Regions from separate parts of the Chryseobacterium sp. WG23 genome, predicted to be linked through region 2. Evidence: riboswitches for the same ligand, from Rfam matches in the RefSeq annotation. Region 2 holds a riboswitch; the other holds the start of a gene.

Region 1 (3,332 bases), 160 kb from region 2:
AATCACTGAAAACACAAGAGTTTCTTATCCAATCTATCATATCAACAAAATTGTATTGCCATCTAAGGCAGGGCACGCTAAAAAGATTGTTTATCTTTCAGCAGATGCATTCGGAGTACTTCCTCCGGTTTCTATCCTGAATGAAGATCAGGCTCAGTACCATTTCCTTTGCGGTTATACTTCAAAACTTGCCGGAACAGAAAGAGGAATTACAGAACCTCAGCCATCTTTCTCACCTGCATTTGGTGAAGCATTTCTTACATTACACCCTACAATGTACTCTAAAACATTGATCGGCAAAATGAAAGAGCACGGTGCTAAAGCTTATTTAGTAAATACAGGTTGGAACGGTACAGGAAAAAGAATTTCTTTAAAAGATACAAGAGCAATCATTGATGCTATTATTGACGGTTCTATTGATAACGCTCCTAAAACTCAGGTTCCCATCATGAATCTTGAAATTCCTACCGAACTTCCAAATGTTTCTGCAGGTATTCTGGATCCTAGAGATACTTACGGTAATGTTTCCGAGTGGGAAGAAAAAGCAAAAGACCTTGCTTCAAGATATATTAAAAACTTTGAACAGTACTGTGATACTGAAGCCGGTAAAAAACTAATTGCTTCAGGACCTCAATTACAGGGACAGACTATCTAATAAGATTGCTTACAACATACACAAAAGCCTCATCACTGATGAGGCTTTTCTATTTTTATTGTTTATTTTACAACGCAATCATTTGCAGAATTTGCTAAATCTGAGGAGAAACTGAGAAATTATTTTAATCCCAGTAATGCCAATCTGTATCCCTCCATTCCGAAGCCAGACAAAACAGCATCGGTATTGGCGGCAGTCACAGACTTTTGCCGGAATTCCTCTCTTTTATAAATGTTGCTGATGTGAACTTCCACTTTAGGTTTCTGAATATTTTTTAAACAATCTGCTATGGCATAAGAGTAGTGTGTGAAAGCACCTGGATTGATGACAACAGCATCAAAATCATCTTCCTGAAGCCTGTTGATAAGCTCTCCTTCAATATTGGATTGATAATATTTTAATTCATAAGAATGAAACTCGGATTTTAAATTTTCCAAATAAGTTTCCATGGAGATTGTTCCATAGATTTCCGGTTCTCTGGTGCCTAAAAGATTGAGATTAGGCCCGTTTATAATTAAAACTTTCATTCTATAAAATTAAAACTTTTTCCTTTAAAGAGTAGAATTTTATTTTTTTTCATTTTTCTCCTTTGCATTATCTATAATGATATTTGTCATGTTTGTTAAAGTGCCAATTTTTGTAAGTCCTTATTTTACCGGCTTTTTAATAAAATATTAAGTTAATTTTTGAAAAATTATCATGAAAAATTATAAGTCTACTTGTTTTGTAGACTAAATATTTCTAGATTTGCAGTCATATTTCGATCGGCTTATAAAGAAAGATGGAGGGAACTGACCCAATGAAATCTTAACAACCTGCTCTTGTGCAAGGTGTTACATTCAGCCTTTAAAGGAAAAATAAGCATTAGGTTTATCGTATTTATCGATGCCCTTTGCTGTATTATCTGCAAAGGGCAAAATTTTAATATATGATAAACAAAATTGATTATGATTAATAAAAATTTGATTAGCTCAAAAATTTGGATTCCCCCTGTAGCGGTATTCTTTTTAGGAATTGGAAGCATACACGGGCAGGATACCAAATCTAAAAAAGATACACTCAATGAGAAGGAACTTGATGAAGTGGTGGTGGTAGCTTACGGAAAGGCTAAAAGAACCAGCTATACCGGTTCTGTGGCAACTATTTCCAGTGATAAAATTAACAACAGACCTGTTACCAATATTACCAAAGCATTGGAAGGACAGGTGGCGGGAGTACAAACAACAAGTTCTTCCGGACAGCCGGGATCTACAGCTACAATCAGGATCAGAGGAATTGGCTCTATCAGTGCGTCCAGCGATCCTTTATATGTGGTAGACGGTATTCCTTTTGACGGAAATCTGAACTCTATAAGCCCTAATGATATAGAATCAGTCAGTGTGCTGAAAGATGCTACGGCAAGTGCTCTTTATGGATCAAGAGGGGCGAATGGGATTATTATTATTACGACCAAGTCCGGTAAAAAAGGAGAAGCCAGAATCAACTTTAATATAAGCCAGGGTTTTTCCGGCAGAGCGGTAAAAGACTACGAACAGGTAAATACAGATCAGTATTTCCAGCTGTATTGGGAAGCATTGAGAAACGGATACAGATCCACACAGGTAAATGGGCAGCAGGCAGCCCAGATGGCTACCAATAATCTTATCTCTGAACTGGGTATTAATCCTTATGGAGCTAATTATTCAAAACCTGTAGGTACAGACGGGAAATTGTTACCCGGAGCAATACCATTATGGAATGATGACTGGAGAGATGTTTTACAGAGAGTGGCTTCCAGGAATCAGGTAGATCTGGATATCAGTGGAGGAAGTGAAAAAAGCAATTACTTTTTCTCATTGGGATATCTTGATGATAAAGGGATTGCCATTGAATCCGGATTTAAAAAATACAGCACAAGGTTAAAACTCAATTCTGAAGTTAAGAAATGGCTGAATGTAGGGGTGAATTTAAGTTATACCAACAGCATTCAGCAGGCTCCTACGTCTTCAGATTCCAATACAAGCAATGTTATCCAGGCAGCAAGATCTGTTCCTTCGTTTTATCCTTATTATGAGAGAAACCCCGATGGGTCATATATATTGGATGGTGCAGGAAACAGAATTTACGATTTTGGAAAATACAGGCCTACCAACGCTCTTCAGAATCAAAATTTAGCGGCAACTTTACCTTTAGATAAAAACGAAAATAAAGAAGATAACTTCTCTGGAAAAGGTTTTATGGACTTCACATTCTTACCTGAATTGAAGTTCAGGACAAGTTTTTCCGTAGATTTAGTCAATTATAATGGACATTATTATTCAAACCCACTTATTGGGCAGGGTAGTGAGATTGGAGGATCGGTCACAAAGTCAAACAGCAGAACTTTATCTTATACCACGAGTAATATTCTGACGTTTGATAAAAAATTCGGAAAGCATCATTTTAATGTGTTGGCAGGTCAGGAATTTTATAAATATGATTATCAGACAATCTCCGGTACCCGAAGTCAGTTTTCACTTCCATACTATTATGAGCCGGATGCTGCAGCCTTGTTGGGGAGTTTCAGTGGAAACAGTGATAAGGTCAGCCTGCTAAGTTATCTTGGAAAAGTGGAATATGATTTTAACAATACCTATTTCCTGTCAGCCTCAGGAAGGGCAGACGGTTCTTCAAGATTCTTTGAGGATAACCGTTGGGG
Region 2 (3,332 bases):
AGGATACTCATTAAGTGTTTCCTTCCATGTCCTTCCTCATCCCAATGAGAAACAAGCTTAGTAAGTTCAGGTTTGTTTTTTAAGATCCATTCCATTCTGCTTCTGAAGTTCGGCATCTTTTCCAGTAATCTGTGGTCTACGATTTCAACAGCAAAAAGAGGAATTAATCCCACAATACTTCTCAGCCTTAAAGATACACTGTCTCCGTTTCCAAGTTGAAGAACATCATAGAAAAAACCGTCTTCCTCATTCCAGAGTCCTTTGGTTCCTTCACCCAGATTTTCCATTGCTTCTGCGATATAAAGATAATGCTCAAAAAATTTAATAGCCATATCTTCATACACCTGGTAATATTGGGCCAGTTCCATTGCAATGCGCATCATATTTAAAGCGTACATGGCCATCCAGCTTGTTCCGTCAGCCTGTTCAAGATGCTGCCCATCTTTTAAAACCATATTCCGGTCAAAAGCACCAATGTTATCAAGACCCAGGAAACCGCCCCCGAAGATATTCTTTCCATTTTTATCCTTTCTGTTTACCCACCAGGTAAAGTTCAGGAGAAGCTTCTGGAATACTTTTTCCAGAAATAAAAGATCAGGTTTTCCATTATTTTTTTCATCAATTTTAAAAACCCTGAAGCAGGACCATGCATGTACAGGTGGGTTTACGTCGCTCATATTCCATTCATAGGCAGGAAGCTGCCCATTAGGATGCATATACCATTCCTTGGTCAATAGCAAAAGCTGTCCCTTGGCAAATTCTGCATCTATCATGGATAAAGGAACACAGTGAAAAGCCAGATCCCAGGTAGCATACCAGGGATATTCCCATTTATCAGGCATGGAAATAATATCCTTATTGTGGAGATGATTCCATTCTGTATTTCTTACATATTCATTAAAGTTTCTGGGTGCTTCAAAATTAGGATCACCTTTCAGCCACTTTCCAATATTGTAATGATAAAACTGTTTATTCCAGAGAAGTCCGGCAAAGGCCTGCCTTTGAACATTTCTTTCATCTTCATCAGGGGTGTCATGTTGAATTTCGCGGTAAAATTCTTCAGCTTCAGCTTTCCTGGTATTGAAGATCTCATCAAAGTTTTGAAAAGGTTCATCAGTTCCATCAGGACACAGTCTGAGTTCAAAAATCTTACATTGTCCGCCTTCAATAAGTTCGTCAATCAGAAAAGATGCTTTTGTTCCTCTTTTCTCAGGATTTACAGTGTCTCCCTTGTGAATAATAAAGTCATTAATACCGTCTTTGAAGTAAGTATTTTCAATCTTGGGAGCTCCGTAAAGCTTGGAAGTATTGGTTTCATTATCACAAAATACCCGTTTTGCATTCCCATTTCTGGAATATAGCTTTTTAATCGAAATACTGTCATGACCAATGCTGATACTCCCATCATGAGAAGAAGTCATTTCGCCCTTATAGGTATTATAGCCCCATTTCCAGTTGTTTCTGAACCATGCCGTTGGTGCTACCACAATTGGTGCGGCGTGCTGGCTTCGGTTACATACCGTAACCCTTACTAAAATATCGTTATGGTCAGCCTTACAATATTCAATGAAAATATCAAAATATTCATCGTCGTTGAAGATTCCGGTATCAAAAATTTCATATTCCGGTTCCTTTTTGCTGCGTTTTCCGTTTTCTGTAAGAAGCTCATCATAAGGAAATGCATTGATCGGATACTTATAAACCATTTTCATATAGCTATGAGTAGGAGTATTATCCAGGTAATAGAAAATTTCTTTGATATCTTCACCATGGTTTCCCTGAGGATTGCTCAACCCAAAGAACCGCTCTTTTACAATTTTATCTTTCTTGTTCCAAAATGAAAATGCAAAACAGAACAGCTGCTTGACATCGGAAATACCTGCAATACCTTCTTCTCCCCAACGGTAGGCATAGCTTTCTGCATTGTTATGATTGGTAAAGTTCCACGCATTTCCGTTTGGGCTGTAATCTTCACGTACATTTCCCCATTGCCGGTTGCTTACATAAGGTCCCCAGTTTTTCCATTTGGAATCTTGTAATCTTTCTTTTTCGGAGGTCATATCACATCATTTTTCTATACGAAGTTAGTTTTTTTGAAAAGTAATTCCAATTCCTATCATCTGAATAATTCTTAATATACCCTTGAAATACTTGTATTTATAGGGGATATTAAAATATTAAAATATTTTTTTTTTGAAATTAAAAGAAAAAAACTACCTTTGCATCATTCGTTCATTCAAATATTGAAAATGTTATCAAGAAAGGTTGAGGGATTAGACCCTATGAAACCTTAGCAACCCTTTGTGCAAGCAAAGAAGGTGCTACGTTCTACCAAAATAATTTTGGACAGATAACTACTGAAGTTCTTTTCAGCCATTTCCTGTGGCATTTTCAATTGTATTAAAAATAATAGAATTGAAAACAGAACTAAACTATATTAATCTTTCGTATCAAACCAATTCCCAAAAGGAATATTATATCCCGTTGAGCTATGAGCTTTTCGGGAAAGACCTGTTTACTGCACCCATTATTTTAATCAATCATGCGCTAACCGGAAACTCAAATGTATCCGGAGAAAAAGGATGGTGGAAACAATTAATTGGTGAAAATCAGGTAGTTGATACAAAAAAATATACAGTTCTGTGTTTTAATATTCCCGGAAACGGATATGATAATTTTTTAATTGAAGATTATGAAGATTTCACCCCGGCAGATATTGCCAATATCTTTTTGAAAGGGCTGGAAACTTTACAGATCAAAAAACTATATGCCATTATTGGAGGCTCTCTGGGAGGAAGCATTGCTTGGGAAATGCTTACAAAGCAGCCTAAACTGACGGAAATATTTATTCCTATAGCCTGTGATTACAGAACTCACGATTGGCTGCATGCACAATGTCTGGTTCAGAAGTTTTTATTGAATGATAAAGATGAACCTCTGCAAAAAGCCAGAATTCATGCTATGTTGTGTTACCGGACTCCACAATCACTCAATAACAGATTTCAAAACAAATACAATAAGGAGAAAAAAAGCTTAGAATCGGAAGATTGGCTGGTTTATCACGGTAATGCATTAAACGATAGATTTAGTTTAAAAGCATATAAGCTCATGAACCATCTGTTAATGAATATCAATGCAGATGAATCAATGCTGGATAAAGTCCAGGCACGAATGCACATGATCTCCGTTGATACAGATTTATTCTTTCCTGCTTCTGAGATCAGGATGTGTTTTGAAAGAATGGCAGAGAAAAATAAGAATGTTTCTTATCACGAGATCCAGTCAGTACATGGGCATGACGCCTTCCTAATGGAATACCAACAATTAAATAC

The links. A riboswitch is a leader RNA that binds a small molecule or an ion and turns the genes downstream of it on or off. The one in region 2 is predicted to bind S-adenosylmethionine.
Region 1: it holds a riboswitch for S-adenosylmethionine, as region 2 does, so the genes downstream of both, MP477_RS15970 (TonB-dependent receptor) here and MP477_RS22855 (alpha/beta fold hydrolase) in region 2, are expected to answer to the same signal.

The regions. Positions count from the first base shown of each region.
Region 1 is NZ_JALCZE010000010.1:73,971-77,302, forward strand. Features, by position in the region: gene pckA (phosphoenolpyruvate carboxykinase (ATP)) at 1-655, shown strand, start outside; gene MP477_RS15965 (type II 3-dehydroquinate dehydratase) at 775-1,182, opposite strand; SAM riboswitch class I at 1,422-1,519, shown strand; gene MP477_RS15970 (TonB-dependent receptor) at 1,603-3,332, shown strand, end outside.
Region 2 is NZ_JALCZE010000010.1:238,777-242,108, forward strand. Features, by position in the region: gene MP477_RS16730 (glucosidase) at 1-2,060, opposite strand, end outside; SAM riboswitch class I at 2,250-2,357, shown strand; gene MP477_RS22855 (alpha/beta fold hydrolase) at 2,416-3,332, shown strand, end outside.